3 regions of the Tatumella sp. UBA2305 genome follow, and region 1 is predicted to be linked to each of the others. Evidence: riboswitches for the same ligand, from Rfam matches in the RefSeq annotation. Region 1 holds a riboswitch; each other region holds the start of a gene.
What was found. Region 1 has a riboswitch for thiamine pyrophosphate ahead of thiC (phosphomethylpyrimidine synthase ThiC). Riboswitches for the same ligand answer to the same signal wherever they lie in the genome.
Positions count from the first base shown of each region.

Region 1 (7,827 bases):
CCTGTTGCGGCGTCTGGCTGTCGATTTGCAGACGTAATGCATTCTGATCCAGCGTTTGCCAGTAATCAGAGAATTCAGCCATTGCTATTCTCCTCTACCAGCCCTGCATCAAGAAACGCCGTTAACGGGCTGCTTGGGCTGGCGTGATGCTGAACGGAGGCCGGCCCTCTGGCCAGGTAACCTGCTTCGGTGGCTAACGCAAAAGCTCTGGCGGTAGCAACAGGGTCATGAGCTGTCGCAATGGCGGTATTCACCAGCACAGCATCAGCCCCGTATTCCATGGCCTCACAGGCATCGGAAGGCAAACCAATACCGGCATCGATAATCACCGGGACATTAGCCTGTTCAATAATAATCTGTAAAAAATCCCGGCTGAGCAGTCCTTTATTACTGCCGATGGGCGAACCCAGAGGCATAACGGCAGCACACCCGACGGCTTCCAGCCGTTTGCACAGTACAGGATCGGCTCCGCAGTAGGGCAACACCACAAATCCTTCTTTTACTAACTGTTCTGCGGCCTTCAGGGTTTCAATCGGGTCGGGTAGCAGGTAGCGGCTATCAGGGTGAATTTCGAGTTTTACCCAGTGGGTGCCTAAAGCTTCCCGGGCCAGGCGTGCGGCGAATAATGCTTCACCGGCAGTTTTGGCTCCGGAAGTGTTTGGCAGCAACATCACGCCGGATTGTAATAGTGGCGCCAGAATATCATCCTGGCGGCTGTTGAGATCGATTCGCTTCATTGCCAGGGTGGCCAGTTGAGATCCCGATGCCTGCAATGCTTGCTGCATAACGGTTGGTGAAGAAAATTTTCCGGTGCCCGTCAACAGACGAGAGCTGAAAGTTTTATCTGCAATTTTTAACATGGTTAGCCTCCGGCAATGACCTGAAAAACTACGACATCATCATTCTCCTGCAGCAGATATTCTGGCCAGCCAGCGGCGGGGATTATCTGGCCATTGACCGCCAAAGCCGTACCTTTCTGGCGTACCTGGAGCTGCTGCAGCAACTGACTGAGGAGGCAGGGTGAACTGACAGACATCAGCTTGTCATTAAGCGTAATCTGCATGGGCTTCTCCGCATACCGGACAGTCTGCAGCCGGTGTGAGTTGCAGGCGACGCCATTGCAGTTCACGACCGTCAAACAGAATCAGTTGCCCTGACGCAGCACTGTGACCGGTAGCGATCAGCTTGATTGCTTCCAGCGCCTGCAGGCTCCCCATCATGCCGACCACCGGCCCTGCAACTCCACTGTTACGGCAGTTTCGTTCTGGTTCTGTCGAATCCGGCCACAGACAACGGTAACATCCCTGCGTCCAGGGAGGTGTCAGTACCAGCAACTGCCCGCTGAACCCTACTGCACTGGCAGAGACCAGCGGGATCTGTTGTTCAATACACCAGCTATTCAACAACTGACGGGTCGCCATATTGTCACTACAGTCGAGGACTATTGTGGGTCTGGCCGGTAAGCGGTTTAGTTGCTTAGCATCTATCCGTTGTGCCAGGGCATGCAGGTGGACCGAAGGATTGAGTTCATGCAGTGTGCTGGCTGCCAGTGTCGCTTTCTGTTTGCCGGTGTCATTGCTACGGAACAGGATTTGCCGTTGAAGGTTGCTGATGTGCAATGAATCATCATCAGCCAGCAACAGTGTACCTACACCGGCAGCTGCCAGATACAGGGCGGCTGGTGAGCCTAGCCCTCCCAGTCCGACGACCAGAACAGTTGAGTTGGCCAGTTGTTCCTGACCCACCGGGCCAATTTCCTCCAGCAACAGTTGGCGGCTGTAACGCATAAAATCCTGGTCACTGAGCATCTGCGGTACCTCTGTCTGCTTCAGCCACCCGTGACTGCAACTGTGCCACGGCATCGCGCCAGTCTGCCGCTGCCGTAATTGCACTGACGACGGCAATACTACCTACTCCGGTGGCCAGTACGTCAGCGGCTCTGTCGATACTGATCCCTCCAATCGCGACGGTAGGTATTCCGGCCAGTTGCCGGACATGATGACGCAGGTTGTCCAGCCCCTGAGGCTGAGATGGCATCTGTTTGGTATTCGTCGGGAAAACATGACCGAGCGCGATATAGGAAGGGTGAAGAGGTAAAACCCTGGCGATTTCGTGACTGTCATGGGTTGATACCCCTAAACGCAGGCCAGCCTGCAGGATCGCATCCAAATCCGCAGTGTCTAAATCCTCCTGTCCGAGGTGTACGCCATAGGCACCATGTTTAATGGCCAGTTGCCAGTCATCGTTAATAAATAACCGCGCCTGGCGGGCAGCCGCCAGACGGATACTATCGATGATGGCCTGTTCTTTTTCGGCGGCACTGCCTTGTTTCATTCGCAACTGCAGGGTCATTACCCCTGCATCCAGCAGCCGGGTTATCCATTCAACACTATCTACTACGGCGTATAACCCGCAGCGCAGTGGTACCGGCGGAAATTTCTGCGTCATTATTTCGCCTCCGCATCCGCCACTACCTGCTGATAAATTTCACTACCGCTGTCGCGGAAACGCTGAGACATCTCCAGCATACCTTCATCTATCACCACCGACGGTTGCGGGTTTTTGCTGGCAAAATCGCGAACTTCCTGGCTAATCTTCATTGAGCAGAATTTTGGCCCGCACATAGAACAGAAGTGGGCGACTTTGCCGGATTCCTGTGGCAGGGTCTGGTCGTGATAGTTACGGGCAGTTTCCGGGTCAAGAGCCAGATTAAACTGATCTTCCCAGCGAAATTCGAAACGGGCCTTAGACATGGCATTGTCGCGGATTTGTGCGCCGGGATGTCCCTTAGCGAGGTCAGCAGCATGAGCTGCGATTTTGTAAGCGATCAATCCCTGTTTAACATCTTCTTTATCTGGCAGACCGAGGTGCTCTTTCGGGGTGACATAGCACAACATGGCACATCCAAACCAACCTATCATTGCGGCACCGATGCCGGAGGTAAAGTGATCATAACCCGGGGCGATATCCGTGGTCAGCGGACCCAGGGTGTAAAATGGAGCTTCATGACAATGCTCCAACTGCTCAGCCATATTCCGCTGGATCATATGCATAGGGACGTGGCCCGGGCCTTCAATCATTACCTGAACATCATATTCCCAGGCTATTTTGGTCAGTTCCCCCAGGGTATGTAGTTCAGCAAATTGTGCTTCATCATTCGCGTCCTGAATAGACCCCGGACGAAGCCCGTCACCTAATGACAGAGAAATGTCGTAGCTGGCACAAATTTCACAAATTTCCCGGAAGTGGCGATAAAGGAAGTTTTCCTGATGATGCGAAAGGCACCATTTCGCCATAATCGATCCACCACGGGAAACTATCCCTGTCAGACGTTTTGCAGTCATCGGGACATAGCGCAACAGGACACCGGCATGGATGGTGAAGTAATCGACGCCCTGTTCAGCCTGCTCCAGCAGGGTATCCCGGAAGATCGGCCAGTTAAGATCTTCAGCGATCCCGTTAACTTTTTCCAGAGCCTGATAGACCGGTACTGTACCCACCGGGATCGGGCTGTTACGCAGGATCCACTCGCGGGTTTCATGAATATTTCGCCCGGTAGAGAGATCCATCAGAGTATCAGCCCCCCAACGGGCAGCCCAGACCAGTTTTTCCACCTCTTCCTCTATGGATGAAGTGACGGCAGAGTTACCGATGTTGGCATTGATTTTTACCAGAAAATTACGGCCGATAATCATCGGTTCAGATTCCGGATGGTTGATATTGGCCGGGATAATGGCCCGACCAGCAGCGACTTCCTGGCGCACAAACTCGGCAGTGATAGTCGCCGGGAGGGGATCAAAAAAATGTTTTCCCGGATGCTGCTGAAGTAATACTTCACCGGAAATTTTTTCTCTCCCCATATTTTCACGCAGGGCAATAAACTCCATTTCCGGGGTAATGATTCCCTGACGGGCATAATGTAACTGGGTGACACAGCATCCTGCCTGTGCTTTACGTGGCTGCGGTAAATACCTGAAACGCAGGTCGTCGAGCGTTTCATCAGCCAGACGTTCGCGGGTATAGGCCGAGCTGGTGGCCGGAATATCTGCCGAATCCTGACGTTGCTCAATCCATGCCTGGCGAATTCGTGGAATGCCACGATGAATATCCGGGACTGCGGTTTCATCACCAAACGGACCTGAAGTGTCATATACCGGGATCGCTTCATTTTCCTCGAATACCGGGTTTTCAGTGGTTCCGCCAATACGGGTCGGGGTGAGTTGTATCTCACGTACAGGGACGCGGATATCAGGGCGTGATCCGGTTAGCCAGCGACGACGTGAGGCCGGAAACGACTGACTGCTGAGTGAATTGATGAAGTTGCGGGCTTGCTCGCGTTTTTCACGACGGGATAATTTTTCAGACATAGCTCTATTTCCTGTAATCAAAGAAATACGCTTGTCCGGAGTTCGGATGGAGTGACAGACAGGTATGCCGGCAGGCACACTCAGGCTGAACTGTACTCTTGTTCCCTTCGCAGGTACTAACCTGATCAGGTTCCGCGGATCCCGAATTAACGGTCTCAGCCCCGAAGGGCACTCCGACAAGATAAACTGGCTGCAGAATTTTCAGTTCATACAGCTGCGGGTGATAAGTCACCGCCTCTCAGCATAGTGGGGTTCAGAGTGAAGCACAAGCCCCTGGTGTTTGTCGGGTTGGTTTTGAATGGCTGCATTTTCCGGCCAGACGCTGACATTAGTCAGGCGGGTGGTACTATGGGATTAACAGCTTCGTCGTGATGCATCAGAAAAATAATAAGGTGATGATTGATGGAACGTGAAATAGCCGCTTCAGACAGCGGCTGGTGGGTGGTCAGTCAGTTAAATAAACTTTGGTTACCTGCGGGAGAATTACCCCATGGTAGTGCTGAAGCGTTCTCTCTTACGGGAGCACGCGGACAGATAATAGGTGAATGGCAGGGCGAAACCGTCTGGCTGGTGGATGACTCAAGGCCTCAGGATATGGCTTCGCTGCGCCAGCTCCTCCAGGGTGATGGTGGGTTATTCAGAATGGCCGGAAGAGGGGTTCAGTTGGCGGAGTTTTATCGTTCACATCGTTATTGCGGCTATTGCGGAAAAGAGATGCAACGCAGCAGGACAGAGTTTGCCTGCCTGTGCGCGCATTGCCACGAGCGTTATTATCCACAGATAGCTCCCTGTATTATTGTTGTTATCCGCCGTGGAGACCAGTTATTACTGGCGCAGCATGTCAGACACCGTAACGGAATTTACACGGCATTAGCCGGATTTACCGAGGTCGGAGAGACGCTGGAGCAGACGGTTGCCCGTGAAGTTATGGAAGAGAGCAACATAAAAATCAAAAATCTGCGTTATGTTGCTTCACAACCCTGGCCGTTTCCTCAATCGCTGATGATGGCTTTTCTGGCGGATTATGAGAGTGGAGAGATCAATATCGACCCTAAAGAACTGCTGGATGCTGGCTGGTATCGTTACGATGAATTACCGAAGCTTCCGCCTCCGGGCACGATTGCCCGGAGACTGATTGAGGACACGGTCGCATTATGCCGGCAGGATGAAGAATAACCATCAGTGACAGCAACGCTACCGCACAGGCGCAGAATTAGAACAAGTGCGGGTTTGCGTATATAATACGCGCCTGATTTCGAGAGAGCCTTATTATGAGCGAATTAAAAAACGACCGTTATCTGCGAGCCTTGCTGCGGCAGCCAACGGATGTGACTCCGGTATGGATGATGCGTCAGGCAGGTCGCTATTTGCCTGAATATAAGCAGACCCGGGCAGAAGCGGGTGATTTTATGTCACTGTGTAAGAATGCTGAACTGGCCTGTGAAGTGACTCTGCAACCCTTACGCCGTTATCCTCTGGATGCAGCCATTCTGTTCTCTGACATCCTGACAATTCCGGATGCTATGGGGTTAGGGCTGTATTTCGAAACCGGAGAAGGGCCCCGTTTTTCTTCTCCGATAAGCTGCGCACAGGATGTCAAAAATTTGCCCATCCCTGATCCGGAGCAGGAACTGGGCTATGTGATGAATGCTGTACGGACTATCCGCAAAAATCTGCAGGGTGAAGTTCCGCTGATTGGTTTCTCTGGTAGCCCGTGGACGCTGGCTACCTATATGGTGGAAGGTGGCAGCAGTAAGGCTTTTACTAAAATCAAAAAAATGATGTACAGCGATCCTTCAGCATTACATGCCTTGCTGGACAAGCTGGCAGAGAGTGTCATTCTGTATCTGAATGCACAAATCCGTGCCGGGGCGCAGTCAGTCATGGTGTTTGATACCTGGGGTGGCGTTTTAACCGGTCGTGATTACCGGAATTTCTCACTCTATTACATGCATAAGATTGTTGATGGTCTACTGCATGAAAATGAAGGCCGTCGGGTTCCGGTCACTCTGTTTACTAAAGGTGGCGGGCAGTGGCTGGAACAGATTGCAGACACCGGATGTGATGCGATTGGTCTGGACTGGACAACCGATATCGCCAATGCCCGTCAGCGGGTTGGGCATCGGGTGGCTTTACAGGGCAATATGGACCCTTCTATCCTCTATGCTCCGCCGGCGCGGATTGAGCAGGAAGTCTCGACCATCCTTGAAGGCTTTGGGCAGGGCAACGGGCATGTGTTTAATCTGGGGCACGGGATTCATCAGGATGTCCCCCCGGAACATGCCGGTGCTTTTGTTGAGGCTGTTCACCGCCTTTCTGCGGCATATCATAAATAATGTCAATCGATGTTGCGGCGCTTAAAGCTGAACAACTTTCACGGGCAGCAGAAGTTGTCCGTGAAGGGCTGAGCCCTGATTTCTCTCCGTCATTTATCGGCGGGGGAGATGTGGGTTTTGAGCAGCAGGGCTCTGTGGCGAGGGCTGCGCTGGTGGTGTTACGCTGGCCATCTCTGCAAATGGTTGAACATCGTGTTGCACGGGTTCCGGTCACCTTGCCCTATATTCCTGGTTTTCTCTCCTTTCGTGAATATCCTGCTTTACAGGCTGCGTGGCAGAAGTTGGAACATCGCCCTGAATTGCTGTTTATTGACGGACATGGTGTCTCCCATCCCAGGGGATTAGGCGTGGCCAGCCATTTTGGCCTGTTGGCCGATGTACCGACGATAGGTGTCGCTAAAAGCCGGTTATGCGGTGACTATTTGCCGTTGGCGGAAGAGGCCGGTGCCAGCCAGCCTCTGCTCTTTCAGCAACAGCAGGCTGGCTGGGTACTGCGCAGTAAGCAGCGTTGTAATCCGTTATTTATTTCTGTCGGCCATCGGGTCAGCCTTCAAATGGCACTTTACTGGACTCAACAATGCCTGCGTGGCTATCGCTTGCCTGAGCCCACCCGGCTTGCTGATGCTGTTGCTTCACAGCGCAAAGGCTTTCAGCGCTGGCTGGAACCACAATAACGCTGTGAAATGACGTCTTTTGCGTTACACTTCTGCCAGCTAATTTATAATGAGTATCTGTCATGTTACGTAACCCCATCCACCTTCGCCTGGAAAAACTGGAAAGCTGGCAACATGTGACCTTCATGGCCTGTTTGTGTGAGCGTATGTATCCGAACTATCAGGCATTTTGTCAGCAGACTGAATTTGCAGATCCATATCTCTATCGGCGTATTCTTGATCTGGTCTGGGAAACACTGGTGGTGAAGGGTGCTAAAGTTAATTTTGATTCTCAGCTTGAGAAACTTGAAGAGGCTATTCCTGACGGAGAAGCCTTCGATGTTTATGGTGTCTATCCAGCCATTGATGCTTGTGTGGCACTGAGTGATTTACTGCACTCCCTGTTAAGTGGTGAAAGTTTGACCTACGCAGTGGAAGTGAGTAAAACATCTATTACGACCGTTGCTATGC
Region 1 covers NZ_DDVT01000008.1:4,796-12,622, reverse strand. The annotation lists gene thiH (2-iminoacetate synthase ThiH) at 1-82, opposite strand, end outside; gene B3Z23_RS03440 (thiazole synthase) at 75-860, opposite strand; gene thiS (sulfur carrier protein ThiS) at 863-1,063, opposite strand; gene B3Z23_RS03430 (HesA/MoeB/ThiF family protein) at 1,047-1,808, opposite strand; gene thiE (thiamine phosphate synthase) at 1,798-2,448, opposite strand; gene thiC (phosphomethylpyrimidine synthase ThiC) at 2,448-4,367, opposite strand; TPP riboswitch at 4,453-4,553, opposite strand; gene nudC (NAD(+) diphosphatase) at 4,770-5,543, shown strand; gene hemE (uroporphyrinogen decarboxylase) at 5,639-6,703, shown strand; gene nfi (deoxyribonuclease V) at 6,709-7,377, shown strand; gene B3Z23_RS03400 (YjaG family protein) at 7,440-7,827, shown strand, end outside.

Region 2 (7,827 bases), on a different contig from region 1:
GAGGCCCTGTTCAGTAAGACCTCCTGCCACGGGTTACCTGAGCACTCTGATTTTACAATTTTTCCCTTTAACCTTCACCTGTTGCAACTGGCGAAAAGTCTTGCTCAGCGCAGCTTTACGGAGTGCAACATAGGCATGCATCGGAAACAGATCTATTTTTCCGATATTATCGGCGTTCAGCCCTGCCTCTCCGGTCAGTGCACCCAGAATATCTCCTGGCCGGATTTTCGCTTTCCGTCCGCCATCAATACACAAAGTTACCATTGTCGCTTCCATCGGGGCGGCGGAGGAGGCGGATAAACTGCTGGCCTGCAACCATTGAGGCTTCAGGCTAATATAATCTTCAAGCGCGTTTGCCCGCTGAATTTCAGACGGGGCAACCAGGCTGACCGCCAGGCCCTTCTGACCTGCACGAGCGGTACGGCCAATACGGTGAACATGGACTTCCGGGTCAAAAGAGAGTTCGTAGTTAACCACCATAGCCAGTTCTTTAATATCCAGTCCACGAGCTGCCACATCAGTAGCAACCAGTACGCGGCAGCTCTGGTTAGCAAAACGAACCAGCACCTGATCCCGGTCACGTTGCTCCAGATCACCATGCAAAGCCAGTACGCTGATGCCGGAGTCGGTCAGTGCATCATATACTTCCTGACAGTCGCGTTTGGTATTACAGAACACGACACAAGAGGCTGGCTGGTGGTGGCTTAGCAGCGTCTGTAGCAGTGGTAGTTTTTCACCGCGGGTAGCTTCATAAAACTGCTGTTCAATATCCGGTAATGCGGAGACCTCACCGGTGGTGATACTCACCGGTTGCTGTTGTACCCGCGCACTGATGCTTTCGATTCCCTGAGGGTAAGTGGCAGAAAACAGCAATGTCTGGCGTTGTACCGGCAGATAACTGATAACATCTTCGATAGCTTCACTGAATCCCATATCCAGCATCCGGTCAGCTTCATCCAGCACCAGCACTTTCATCTGCCCCGCATCCAGAGTTTTTCTGCCCAAATGCTCCTGAATGCGTCCCGGGGTGCCGACGACAATATGCGGCGCATGAGCCAGTGATGCCAGTTGCTGTCCCATGGGCTGGCCACCACACAATGTGAGAATTTTGAGGTTTGGAATATAGCGTGCCAGGCGGCGCAGTTCTTTCGTCACCTGATCCGCCAGTTCACGGGTCGGACACAGAACCATCGCCTGAGGAGTGAACTGTGATGCATCAATGTTAAGCAACAGTCCGATACCAAACGCTGCAGTCTTGCCGCTGCCAGTTTTGGCCTGCGCACGAACATCGCGACCTTGCAGGATTTCCGGCAGGGCTGCGGCCTGAACTGGCGTCATGGTGGTATAACCAAGTTCAGCAAGGTTTTCGAGCTGCGCGGCAGGCAGCGACAGGGAAGCAAAAGGTTGGGTCACAGGATTTACTCTCAGACGATTAACAGGGGCAGGCCAGCCGGTATGGCAGTGCAGCAACACTGATGTTGCCGTCAGCCTGTATACAGATAGCCCTATAATAACAGAGATAACACGGGGGCGGCAGCGCTAAAATCAGCCACATTGTCAGACTGACACGGGCAGAAGTCCGCAACAGGATTTGGGAGGAAACTGTCTGCATTTTGTTCATGCCTGATGCAATAACTGGCTAAAGTGCGGCCTGATAAATTTTAAATCATCAATGATGTCCATCCATCGCTGTCTGATATTGTCAGGCCAGAGCTCTCCCCGGAGGGAATCCGGCAATCTCCCGACATTTACAATGCTTCTGTCTGACATTACTATCTGTTGTTAAGGTTAGTTAACAATAATGACCGTAAAATTTAAATCCAATGACTCGGGGTGCCCTTTACGGCTGAGAAATACCCGTTGAACCTGAACCGGATCATACCGGCGGAGGGAAGTCTGATACCTGAATAGTGGTATCCGTTTCCTGATGCCCGTCAGGAGCGTTGAAATGTCTGAAGTCACTTCTGTTTTTTCCGCCCGTCAGTCTGCTGCATCCTGGCAGCAGTTCTCAGCGTCCCCACCGCTGGTACATTGCATGACAAACCTGGTAGTACAGGCCCAGACCGCGAATATTTTACTGGCAGCCGGTGCGTCTCCCGCGATGGTGATTGATCCGGAAGAAGTTCCGGTGATGGCCCGCCATGCGGGAGCTCTGCTGATTAATGTCGGCACCATAACACGGGAACTCAGCGAAGCGATGCAGTTAGCAGTGAATGCGGCCAGTGAAGCAGGAGTTCCGTGGACTCTGGACCCTGTTGCCGTGGGCGTGTTGCCGTTACGAAGCGATTTTTGCCGTCGTTTACTGGATGCCTCACCGGCGGTGATACGGGGTAATGCTTCTGAAATACTGGCGTTGGCAGGGGAAGGAGTGGGGGGCCGGGGAGTAGACAGCCTGGAGGACTCATCACGGGCCGTGGATGCCGCTATCCGGCTGGCAGCAGACTACCGGACCCTGGTGGTGGTTTCCGGAAAGACAGATTATGTGACGGATGGTCACCGGATTATCAGAGTGCAGGGGGGATCACCGATGATGACTGCGGTCACCGGAACGGGTTGTGGTCTCTCGGCACTGGTCGCGGCTTACAGTGCGCTACCGGGCGACAGGATTCACCACGTCGCTGCCGCCTGCCAACTGATGTCGCTGGCCGGTGAACAGGCTGCCCGCCGGTCTGCAGGACCCGGGAGTTTTGCTGTCAGGTTGATTGATGCTCTCTGGCAATTACGCCACGGCACGTGCCAGGAGGTGACTGATGCTGCGTATTAATGCACTGACTATCGCAGGAACGGATCCCAGCGGTGGTGCCGGGATTCAGGCCGATCTCAAAACATTTTCAGCGCTGGAAGCCTACGGCACCAGTGTGATTACCGCACTGGTGGCGCAAAATACCTGTGGTGTTCGTTCGGTATTTCCGGTGCCGGCAGAGTTTGTCCGTCAGCAACTCCGGGCCGTGCTGGACGATGTCAGGATTGATACCCTGAAACTCGGTATGCTGCATAACGCAGAGATTATCCGGATGCTGGCGGACGAACTGCGGAAAACGACCGTGTCGTGGCGGGTTCTCGATACGGTAATGCTGGCGAAAAGTGGCGATCCGTTGCTGGATCCGCAGGCGGTGGCTCTGCTCAGGGACTCACTGTTGCCGGAAGTGTCGTTGATCACTCCGAACCTGCCGGAAGCCGCTGCACTGCTGGGATGCAGGGAAGCTACCAGCGAACAGGAAATGTTGAACCAGGCGAAGCAGTTGCTGAACACCGGCTGTCAGGCGGTATTGATTAAAGGTGGGCACCTGCGGAGTGACGAAAGCCCTGACTGGCTGGTCAGTCAGGGAGTTCAACAACGTTTTACCACGACACGTATTGATACCCGTAATACCCATGGTACCGGCTGCACCCTGTCGGCGGCACTGGCCGCATTACGACCACGCAATCCAGACTGGGCAGCCACCGTGTTAGCCGCTAAACAGTGGCTTTCCGGAGCCATTGCGGCGGCCGATAGCTTGCAGGCAGGGCAGGGTAACGGACCGGTACATCATTTTTATCGCTGGTGGTAATCACTCAGTAAACTGCGCGGTGGTAGCGCTGAGTAGCGGGCAGTGCTCCGGAAGCCGGCAATTCACTGCTTTAGGTAACAGCTCGAACCGAAAATGGTTACCCTGCAACGGCTCTCCGTCCAGGTTAAAGGTCATATTGTGGCGGGCCTTGATCTCCAGTTGATGACACCGGCCGGTGATCACGCCCGGATTGCCGGGAGTACCCGCCAGATTATGCAACAGCGAGGGTAGCCACTGTTCGGCAGTGACAATGCTGATATCGAGGATCCCGTCATCAATCAGGGCCGTCGGGCACAACTGCTGGCCACCGCCAGCCTGACGGGCGTTACCGATACCAATAACCAGAGCGTCGCCCTGCCAGCTAAAATCATCGCTGATGATTTCGCACCGGTCAGGTTGCAGCGTATCCATCCGTAATAAGCCATGGACAACATAAGACATCCCCCCCAGGGCAGCTTTGAGCTTATCGGGGGTTTCGGTGGTGATCCGGGTGCCAAATCCGCCGGTCGCCATGTTGATAAAATAACGCTGACCGTTCACTCTCACCAGATCAACCGCCGTCACTTCACCCTGCAAAGCCAGCCGCAGAGAGGCTTCCAGAGACTCCGGAATGGCGGCGGAACGGGCAAAATCATTGGCGGTGCCAAGTGGTAATATTCCCAGCGTCGGGCGGGCATGGAGGGGGAGGCTGGCCAGTGCAGTCGTCAGTTCGTTGATGGTACCGTCACCCCCGGCAGCAATCACCGTATCGGCATCAATCGCAGAGGCTTCGTCCAGAAAACGGCTAATATCACCATGTTCCCAGGTAACACGGACGTCAATCAGATGTCCTTCACTCCGCAGACGATAAACTGCCTGACGTAGCGGATCAACGGCGGCACTTTTTCCGTTCACCATGATCATGGCTTTAGTACTGAGTTTCATTCCTCTGTTCCTGAAAAAACAAGCCAGTTAACCGAATTTATAGCATAAAAAGGCCGGTGACCGCAGTGCAGAAATGCAGAAAAAAGAAAACCCGCCAGGGGGGCCAGGCGGGCAAATGAGGTGGATTCTGAGGTAATCAGAGAATCTTTATCCTTCGTTATAATGTGCTAATTCTAACCACTGTAATGACGGATAACTGTGATCAGATTCTAAATAGCAAAACTTAGGCCTGAACTACTGAAGTATGCGGGGCCTGAGTGGTGGCTCCGTCCGGCAGATTACGTAACAACAGGGCGTAATCAAGACAGATATCTGCAGGTACCCGCATCCAGACTTTGTGACCATCGCCCGGGGCAACCTCTGTTGGTTGATTTTTGCTGTTCAGCAACTCGTCCAGTGTGAAAGTAAGATTACCTGCAGGAGTCATGATTTCCAGACTATCATTCAGCAAAAATTTGTTTTTAACCGCGACTTCCACATAGTCGTCCCGCCGTTGACCGGTAAATTCCCCGACAAACTGTTGGCTAACTGATACAGAGTATCCTTGCTGGTAATTCTGGTAGCTGTCATGCGTATGCCGGCGTAAAAAACCTTCGGTATAACCGCGATGAGCCAGTCCTTCCAGGGTATCCAACAGCGAGGGGTCGAAGGGTTTACCTGCAGCAGTGTCGTCAATTGCTTTACGATAGACCTGCGCCGTACGGGCACAGTAATAAAACGATTTGGTGCGCCCTTCGATTTTAAGCGAATGAACGCCCATCTGGCTCAGACGTTCCACATGAGCGACAGCTCGCAGATCTTTGGAGTTCATAATGTAAGTGCCATGTTCATCTTCAAAAGCACTCATTGGCTCTTCGGGCCGCATCTTCTCGGTGATCAGGAACACTTTATCCGTGGCTGGGCCGATACCCAGAGACGGTTCAACCTGCTGTACCGGGATGGGCTTAAATTTTTCAACAATATTACCGATATTATCTTCTTTTCCTTCCTGAACCTGATAATCCCAGCGACAGGCGTTGGTGCAGGTACCCTGATTAGGGTCACGTTTATTCAGATAGCCGGAAAGCAGACAACGGCCAGAATAGGCCATGCACAGTGCGCCATGGACAAAGACTTCCAGTTCCATCTCCGGCACCTGACGGCGGATTTCTTCGATTTCTTCCAGAGATAACTCGCGTGACAAAATGACCCGACTCAGTCCCATCTGCTGCCAGAATTTCACCGTGGCCCAGTTAACGGCATTTGCCTGCACCGAGAGATGAATATCCATTTCCGGGAAGGCCTCGCGGACCAGCATAATCAGCCCGGGATCAGACATAATCAAGGCATCAGGCTGCATATCCACGACCGGTTGCAGGTCACGGATAAAGGTTTTGAGTTTGGCATTGTGCGGGGCGATATTCACGACCACATAAAACTTTTTCCCCAGGGCATGAGCCTCCTGAATACCTTGTCGCAGATTCTCATGGCTGAATTCATTATTACGTACCCGCAGACTGTAACGTGGTTGTCCGGCATAGACCGCATCGGCACCATAAGCAAAGGCATAGCGCATATTTTTCAGGGTGCCGGCAGGGGAAAGTAGTTCAGGCTTAAACATGGTCATTCTCGTTTCTGATATCAGGTCAGGACACCCGCAGGGTGTTGTCAGAGCCGAAAAATTCGACCCTACAAAAAGAAGGGGAATTGTAGAGGGGCAGTACCGGGATGTAAATCATTTCTGTTAGCAATGCGCTAGTCAGTGCAGTCGGCTTTTGTGAGTATCCCAGCGATACCCAATCCCATAAACCGCGCGAATAAAAGTTTGTTCACTGTCCATATTTTCCAGTTTGCGGCGCAGGTTTTTAATGTGGCTGTCGATAGTTCTGTCGGTCACCACCCGGTAATCGTCATACAACAGGTTCAGCAATTGTTCCCGGGTAAAGACTTTTCCGGGCTCCTGGGACAACGTTTTCAGCAATCTGAATTCTGCCGGGGTCAGTTCTATCGGCTGGTTATCCCAGCTCACCTGAAAACGCCCGGTATCAATGTCCAGACCAGGAATATCTTCAGTCTGTGCCTCATCCCGGCGTACCAGACAGCGGCGAAGAATGATTTTTACACGGGCTACCACCTCACGCGGACTAAAGGGTTTACAGACGTAGTCATCGGCACCTATTTCCAGTCCTAGCAGGCGATCGATCTCTTCACTACGGGCAGTCAGCATAATCACCGGCAGATCGGAAAACTGACGTAATTCGCGGCAAATACTCAATCCGTCTTTACCGGGCAACATCAAATCAAGGATCATCAGGTCAGGCGGTAATTCCCTGACTTGTTGAATAACTTCGTCCCCCCGTGAAACCACCCTCACCTGATAGCCGGCGGCTTCCAGATAATCTACCAGCAGTTGTGCCAGTTTGGGCTCATCTTCTACTACCATAATCCTTGCTGAAAGTTTTTCTTCAGTCATGAGTCCGGCCTGTCACTATTGAAAGGAAGTTTTACTTTGATAGTAACACCTCCTGCGGGGGAGTGCTGACAGCTAATTTCGCCCTGATGAGCATCAGTGATGGCACGGCAAATGGCCAGACCCAGCCCGGAGCCTCCACTGGCACGGTTTCTGGAGTTCTCGGCACGGTAGAATCTGTCAAAGATATGCTGCTGTTGCTCACGGGTCAGCCCGGGGGCGCTGTCAGAGAATTCCAGGTACCAGCCATTCGCTTGTGCTGACAGGGTCACCCTCAACTCTCCCGGAGCATGGGTGTAGCGCAGGCTATTCTCCAACAGGTTATGACATAACTGGTTAAGCCGGTTAAAATCGCCATAAATCGGTGCCTTCGGCGGACAGTGGCAGCTCAGGGTGATCCCTGCGGCCATGAAACGTTGCTGAAAAGCGGTGGTCACCTGGCTGAGCAGTTCACTTAAGTCGCAGTTCATCATCTGATAACGTAATGCTCCGGAATCTGACAGCGCCAGTTGATGCAGGTCATCGACCATTTTTTTCAGGATCATCACTTCACTTTGCAATGACTGCAGAGCTTCGGGGGTGACACGTCGGACCCCGTCCTGTATTGCCTCCAGCTCGCCCTGCAGTATGGCTAAAGGGGTACGCAATTCATGGGAAATATCCGCGATAAATGCGCGACGATTGGTTTCCGTTTTTTCCAGAGACTCTGCCAGTTGGTTAAAATCCCGGGCTAACTGGCCAAGTTCGTCCTGACTGGTCACTTCCACCCGGGTCGTCAGTTTTCCGGCAGCCAACTGATGCGTGCCATCCACCAGTCGTTTCACGGGAGCCAGTAAGCCTCGTGCCAGAAACCAGGTCACAATGGCAGCCAGCAGGGTGGTCAGTCCGACGATGACCCAACTG
Region 2 covers NZ_DDVT01000012.1:111,935-119,761, reverse strand. The annotation lists gene dbpA (ATP-dependent RNA helicase DbpA) at 34-1,413, opposite strand; TPP riboswitch at 1,820-1,910, shown strand; gene thiM (hydroxyethylthiazole kinase) at 1,949-2,764, shown strand; gene thiD (bifunctional hydroxymethylpyrimidine kinase/phosphomethylpyrimidine kinase) at 2,751-3,551, shown strand; gene yegS (lipid kinase YegS) at 3,552-4,475, opposite strand; gene yegQ (tRNA 5-hydroxyuridine modification protein YegQ) at 4,699-6,075, opposite strand; gene baeR (two-component system response regulator BaeR) at 6,214-6,927, opposite strand; gene baeS (two-component system sensor histidine kinase BaeS) at 6,924-7,827, opposite strand, start outside.
Region 2: it holds a riboswitch for thiamine pyrophosphate, as region 1 does, so the genes downstream of both, thiM (hydroxyethylthiazole kinase) here and thiC (phosphomethylpyrimidine synthase ThiC) in region 1, are expected to answer to the same signal.

Region 3 (7,827 bases), on a different contig from region 1:
GCCGCAGTCCCCATAAAGATCCCGGCGACCTTTTCCTGCATGCCTAGTGTGCTGCTGATATAGAGCGGCATATCAATGATGTACATAATATTGCAGGTCCACATCAGCACCGAAGCAATAAATAACCGGCGAACTCCCGGGATTTTCCAGCCAGAAACGGTACTGCGGGCAATATCAGCCTCCGGAAAAATCTTCGGTACCGAAGGCAGGCTAAGCCGGATAAAACATAATGCAATCAGAAACAACGATGCAGCGACCAGATAGAGGGTTATAAACCCCCAGTTCAGCGCCAGTGCAAACGAAAGAGGAGGACCGATAACCCAGGCCAGCGACATCTGTGCCCTCATCAGTGAGCTGAACATCACGACTTCCCGCGAGGTATAGTCGGCGTATTCCCTGGCCAACGCAAAAATCTGAGGCATTACCACGGTCGAAAACGCTGACAGCAATAATCCCAGGCTGATCAGCAGCCAGTAACTGCGGGTAAACGCAAAAACTATCGCATTACCAATGGCCATCAGACAGCAAAGCATCAGTAAATTTCGGCGGTCTCCTTTCTTATCCGAACGTTTAGCCAGCAGGAAACTGACCAGAATTCCGGTAATGGCATTCACGGTAAAGAACAATCCGACCTTAAAAGGTGCTGCATGCAATTCTTTACTGAGGAACAGGCTCAGTGTTGGTGCCTGCAGTGCGCCGGCAATACTCACGATAAAGGTGACCAGCATAAAAAACACAAATACGCTGTTGCCTTTTGCAGGCTGAAGCTCAGGGCTTTGCATAAAAATACATCCGCATCCAGAGGTAACGATAGTTAGATCATATAACAAACAGGGAAAAGCCGGCAGAGATTGTCTGCCGGCAGAGCAATTAACACCCGAAATGTCGCAAATTTTTTGAGAAAGATGAACAAAAGACGGGGAGCACAGAAACAGCATCGCGGTCTTCCGTTCACCTGAAGTCTGCTCTTAATATAAGGAAATTAATATTGAGCAGTTTAAAAAAAGAGTTCCTCTTTTATGACAACCAAGCGACTGAAAGAGCAATTTATCCGATTATGGGAACTGAACCAGGGGAAGGATCAGCAAACCACGCTGGCTCAGTTGGCGGAACAACTCCATTGTTCAGCCAGGCATATCCGTAACCTGCTAAATCGAATGCAACAGCAGCAGTGGCTGCGCTGGGAGAGTCATTCCGGCAGAGGCAAACGTTCAGCGCTGTACTTTCAGATAACCGCCGGTGAGCTCCGTCAACAACAAGCAGAGGCATTGCTGGAACAAGACCAGACGGAGCAGTTACTGCAACTGACGGGAGTTAAGTCACGGGTAAAGCAGATGATACTGGCCAGACTGGGCCGCAGTTTCCGTCAGGGACGGCATATTCTGCGGGTCCCCTACTACCGTCCCCTACTCAGTTTACTTCCGGGGTCACCATTACGGCGCAGTGAAACTCACATCGCCCGACAAATATTTAACGGGCTGCTTCGTGTGGATGAACGTTCCGGCGAAGCCGTCCCCGATATTGCCCATCACTGGCAACAGTTATCACCCTTACACTGGCGTTTTTATATCCGCCCGGCGGTTCATTTTCATCACGGCCGGGAACTGAATGTCACCGACATTATTACCAGTCTGCAACGTTTAACCTGTCATCCATTATTTTGCCATCTGAAAAGTATCGACTCACCGGCAGCCTGGATAGTTGATATCCATCTGACTTCTGCCGATGAATGGCTGCCCTGGCTGCTGGGTAGCGTTGCCGCTCTGATACTCCCCGCTGAATGGCAAACCATGCCTGATTTTTCCTCTAAACCCAGTGGTACGGGTCCCTACTATGTGGTGGAAAATCAGAAAAGCCAACTGCGGATAGAAGCTTTCGACGATTACTTTGGCTATCGACCGCTCATCGATAATGTCACTATCTGGGTGTTACCTGAAATCAGTGAAGACCTTGTTTATCGGGGCCTGACATTACAGGGAAACGGGAGTCAGCAAACCGCCGGAGAAAGAAAGCTGGAAGAAGGTTGCTATTTTATGCTGTTCGATGAGCGCTCAGCAGTTGCTCAGCGCTCAGCAGTACGACGCTGGCTGAGTAATCTGTTAAATCCGGAAATTTTATTGCAACAGGCCGCCTCAGTACACCAACGCTTCTGGTCTCCGGCACGGGGTATGCTACCGGAGTGGCGACATACCCACTATGAATCTCTGACAGAAAAACCAGCAAGTCTCACCCAACTGACACTCTGCTGGTACGGTTCACATATTGAACATCTGGCCATTGTGAAAATTGTCACTCCCCTGCTCGCCAGCCATGGTATCCGGTTAATCAGCAAAGAGGTCAGCTATCAGCAATGGTTTAACGGCGATGCCAGTGCCGATTTGTGGCTGGGAAGTTGCAACTTTACCGCACCGCTGGATTGGTCGGTATTTGCTCAAATCTGCGAAATACCATTATTCCATCACTGTCTGGGGGATCAACTCACCCTGTCACTGCCACTCTGGCATCAGAAAAAGTTCAATACTGAACAGTGGTACCGGAAACTGCATAACCACCATCGTCTGCTGCCCCTGTTCCATCACTGGCTGACATTACAGGGGCAGAGAAGCATGCGTGGAATCCGGATGAACTCTCTGGGCTGGTTTGACTTTAAATCGGCCTGGTTTGTTCCTCCGGAACTTTGAGACTTTCACCGCAGGCACTAATTGACTAGAATAAGTTGTTCTCAACGGGGTGCCCACTGGTGCTGAGATATACCCGTAGAACCTGATCCGGTTAACACCGGCGTAGGGATTTGAGACTGACTCACTCAGATCCTTTGCGCAAAAAAATTCCCGCCTCAAGGAGCGCAAAGTGTTTAAAAAAGTTCTGCCTGTATTATTACTTGTCTCTGCGCCGGTTCTGGCTGCTAAACCGGAATTGACCGTTTACACTTACGACTCTTTCTCGTCTGACTGGGGCCCCGGACCGGCGATTAAAAAAGCCTTCGAAGCGAACTGTCACTGTACCCTGAAGTATGTATCTCTCGGCGATGGTGTCGCTTTGCTAAATCGTCTGAGAATGGAAGGAAAACGCAGTAAAGCAGATGTTGTGGTCGGGCTGGACAATAACCTGCTGGACGCCGCACAAAAAACCGGGTTGTTCGCTCCCACCCCCGTCGATTACAGTCATATCATCGTCCCCGGGGGCTGGAATAACACGACCTTTGTCCCTTATGACTATGGCTATTTTGCGTTTGTATATAACAAGAAGCTGCTGAAAAACCCTCCCACCAGCCTGAAACAACTGGTTGAAAGCCCTGAGAAATGGCGCGTCATCTATGAAGATCCACGGACCAGCACCCCGGGGTTAGGCTTACTGCTGTGGATGCAAAAAGTTTACGGGGAGCAGGCTCCGGCAGCCTGGCAGAAGCTGGCATCTAAAACAGTCACGGTGACCCGCGGCTGGAGCGAAGCTTATAGCCTGTTCCTGAAAGGAGAAAGCGACCTGGTACTCAGTTATACCACCTCACCGGCCTATCATATTATTGAAGAACATAATGCTGATTACGCTGCCGCCAGTTTTTCGGAAGGTAACTATATGCAGGTGGAGGTAGCAGCCCGACTGGCAAACAGCCCACACCCTGCGCTGGCAAAACAGTTTATGCAGTTTGTGACCAGTCCGGCGTTCCAGCAAACGTTGCCTACCGGAAACTGGATGTATCCTGTGATTAAAACCACACTGCCGGAAGGCTATCAGCAACTGAGCATCCCGAAAACTGCCCTGCAGTTTACGCCTGAAGAAGTCGCGGCACACCGTGAAGCATGGATAAGTGCATGGCAGAACGCAGTCAGCCAATAATGCCGCGCTGGTTAATCCCGGGGTTACTGGCAGCCCTGGTAACCTGTGGTATTGCACTGCTGGCTTTCGTCAGCCTACTATGGAATGCTCCGCTAACTCATGGATATCGCTGGCTGAGCGATCCTTATCTGTGGCATGTCATCGCCTTTTCCTTTGAGCAGGCAGCATTATCCACCTTGCTCTCCGTATTTCCGGCGATCCTCGTCGCCCGGGCACTGTACCGTCGCCGTTTTCCAGGTCGTAACCTGCTACTCCGCTTGTGCGCAATGACACTGGTGTTGCCGGTGCTGGTGGCGGTGTTTGGCCTGCTGAGTATCTATGGCAGAGATGGCTGGCTGGCCAGCCTGGCCGCTCTTGTCGGGGTTCACTACCGCTTTTCGGTCTACGGCCTGCCGGGGATTTTGCTGGCCCATGTCTTTTTTAACCTGCCGCTGGCAGCCCGCTTGTTACTACAGTCTTTAGAGCAAATCCCTGCCGAACAACGGCAGTTGGCGGCACAACTCAATATGCAGGGATTTTATCTGTTCCGTTGGCTGGAGTGGCCGTGGCTGAAACGTCAGTTGCTGCCGGTAGCGGCTCTGATTTTTATGCTCTGCTTCGCCAGTTTTGCCATCGTATTAGCCCTGGGGGGCGGACCACGGGCAACAACTCTGGAACTGGCCATCTTTCAGGCGCTCAGTTACGATTTTGACCCGGCAAAAGCCGCTGTACTGGCCCTGGTGCAGTTGGTTTTTTGTCTGTTACTGGTCTTACTCAGCCTTCGGCTGAATACACCACTGACCGGTAACAGCCCACTGATCAACCACTGGCGCTCACCGGATTATCGCTGGCGCCCCAGAATTTTCGATAGTCTGGTAATCCTTCTGACCCTGCTATTACTTATTCCCCCCGTACTGGCGGTGATCATTAACGGCCTGAATACTGATCTGTTCACCACATTGCGTCAGCCTGAACTCTGGAAAGCGACCTGGAACTCGGTGAGTATTGCATTACGCGCCGGAATACTGTCGGTGATTCTGACCATGATGTTACTGTGGAGCAGCCGTGAATTTCGGCTGCGCGGAGCACTGCTGCCAGCACAATTGCTGGATACCAGCGGTATGCTGATCCTGGCAATGCCCGGAATTGTACTGGCCAGTGGAATTTTCATGTTTTACAACAGCACCAGCGGTGTCCCTGATTCGCCGGAAAATATTATAGTACTGGTCAATGCACTGATCGCCATGCCCTATGCCCTCAAAGTTCTGGATACACCAATGCGTGACATTGCCGGGCACTACAACCAGCTCTGTCTTTCACTGGGAATTCATGGCTGGCAAAGATTACGGCTGGTTGAAGAACGGGCGCTGAAACGACCTCTGGCCCAGGCATTGGCCTTTGCCTGTGTCTTATCGGTGGGTGATTTTGGGGTGATCTCTTTGTTTGGGAGTGATGATTTTCGGACACTCCCGTTTTACCTGTACCAACAGATAGGTGCCTATCGTGGGCAACAGGCGGCAGTCAGTGCCCTGCTGCTGCTGCTGGTGTGTTTTATATTGTTCACTCTGATTGAAAAAATTACAGGAACTCATGCTGACACTGAATGATCTGACCTACCACTATCAGTCACAGACAATGTGCTTCTCATTGCAGGTAGCGCGGGGTCAACGGGTCGCCATTCTTGGCCCCAGCGGGGCAGGTAAAAGTACCCTGCTCAGTATGATAGCCGGATTCCTGCCTCTGAGTGGCGGTGAGTTATGGATCGACGGAAAAAACTGCACCCGGTTGCCACCCTCCGGACGCCCGGTCTCCATGCTGTTTCAGGAAAATAACCTGTTTGCTCATCTGACCGCCAGACAGAACCTTGGACTTGGTTTGCATCCGGGACTCAGACTCAATGGACAGCAGCAGCAACAGGTAACCGATATTGCCGCCAGTGTGGGATTGCAGGGACTGCTCGACAGGTTGCCCGGGCAATTATCAGGAGGCCAGCGCCAAAGAGTCGCACTGGCTCGCTGCCTGTTACGCCAGCAACCGGTGTTATTGCTGGATGAGCCCTTTTCGGCACTGGATCCGGTACTGCGCCAGGAAATGCTGATACTGACTGATCAACTCTGTACCGCGCACAACATTACCTTGCTGATGGTGACACATAATCTGGAAGACGTCCGGCAAATTGCCGGACAAACACTACTGGTTAACGACGGTCACATTGTCTGGCAGGGAGAGAGCCAGACATTACTAAACGGAGAGGTGGCGGATGCAGAGCTGACTGGCATCATCCGAAGTCGTCAGGCGATAAATACCCGCCATAACAGCTGACGAAAGTGCGGCATCATCGGATCAAACTGTAAACCCACCAGCCCGGCAATGGCCAGAATAATCAGTAACGGCGCGAGCCAACGCAGACGGGCAGCCGGCAACAGCTTGCTGGCCCAGTCCTGCTTTTTGGTGCCGCGTAACCAACGCCATCCGGTCCAGACAGCCAGCCACAGAGCCACGGCTTCTGCCAGTAACAGCCACTTAAACAGGCTGGATTGTGCATTATGTGGCGCGTCAATCACTACCCCTGCCAGAATGCCGGGTAACAGATAGACGGGTGGCCACAAAATACAGCCAATAATGTTCGGCGGCAGAAACTTCTTCACGGGTAGTTCCAGCATACCTGCCAGCAGAGGAATCAATGGGCGGGTCGGTCCTACAAAGCGGCCAATCAGAATTGTTGCCACACTGTGTTCATTCAGCGCATGCTCAGTTTTGTCCAGTAAACTGCGATGTTTTTGTAAATATTTCCAACGGTGTAAAGGACCCTGGAAACGCCAGCCAATATAAAATGAAAGCCAGTCACCCAGCAGACACCCTGCCAGCCCTGCCCCCCATGCCGGATATAAACCAATTTTTCCACTGCCAATCAGTGCGCCCAGACTCGCCATCAGCACCGTCCCCGGGAGGATCAACCCCACCAGCGCCAGTGACTCAAAAAAAGTCACCACGGCGACCGCAAACAAAGCCCAATCCAGTGACTGAGTCAGAAGGTGTTGGATCCAGACTTCCATAAGCATTCCTCACGTAAACTGAGCCTGGATTGTCCAGAGCAAGTGCACAGACGTCAAGCAATGTGTGAGGTTTAATACAAACTAATACCAAACCAGATACCAGACTGTGCCCGGCAGGGAATAACGGTCCCCTTCGACAGGTATGTTATACTGCAATGACTGAAACTCCGGAGATCCCGTGAATAATCCCCAACCAGGCTTCCTGCTCACCCGTCACTGGCGGGATACCCCCCGCGGCATCGAACTCACTTTCTGGCTGGCAACCGATCAGGGGCCAGTGCAGGTCCGGGTGCCCCCGCAGGAGGCGGTAGCTTTCATCCCGCAATCTGCGACAAATCAAGCGACGAAGCTGTTAGCCGGTGAAAGAAATATTCGTTTGCTGCCATTGCAGTTGCGGGATTTTCATCAGCAGCCTCAGTCAGGTATTTACTGCCGTCAGTACCGGCAACTGCAACGGCTGGAAAAAGTGCTCCGTGAACAGGGAATCCCGGTGTATGAAGCCGATATCCGGCCGGCGGAACGTTTTTTGATGGAACGATTTATCACCGCGCCGGTATGGTTCAGTGGTCAGCAGGAAGGCATACTCATCGATAATGCCCGACTGAAGCCACATCCCGATTACCGACCAACGCTGAAGTGGATGTCGCTCGATATCGAAACCAGCGAATACGGGGAACTGTACTGTATTGGCATTGAAGGCTGCGGTCAGCGGCAGGTCATGATGCTGGGAGATCCGACAGAGGAAAATCAGCAGGTCGATTTTCAACTGGATTACGCGGCCAGCCCTCAGCAGTTACTGGAGATGCTTAATCAGTGGTTTATTGACCACGATCCGGATGTCATCATCGGCTGGAATCTGATCCAGTTTGATTTACGGGTTCTGCAAAAACATGCCGACCGTTATCACATCCCTCTGCGCGCCGGTCGTGGAGGCACTCCTCTGGAATGGCGTGAA
Region 3 covers NZ_DDVT01000023.1:118,588-126,414, forward strand. The annotation lists gene B3Z23_RS16250 (MFS transporter) at 1-782, opposite strand, end outside; gene sgrR (HTH-type transcriptional regulator SgrR) at 1,020-2,681, shown strand; TPP riboswitch at 2,717-2,808, shown strand; gene thiB (thiamine ABC transporter substrate binding subunit) at 2,851-3,837, shown strand; gene thiP (thiamine/thiamine pyrophosphate ABC transporter permease ThiP) at 3,813-5,423, shown strand; gene thiQ (thiamine ABC transporter ATP-binding protein ThiQ) at 5,407-6,138, shown strand; gene B3Z23_RS16275 (DedA family protein) at 6,108-6,872, opposite strand; gene B3Z23_RS16280 (DNA polymerase II) at 7,051-7,827, shown strand, end outside.
Region 3: it holds a riboswitch for thiamine pyrophosphate, as region 1 does, so the genes downstream of both, thiB (thiamine ABC transporter substrate binding subunit) here and thiC (phosphomethylpyrimidine synthase ThiC) in region 1, are expected to answer to the same signal.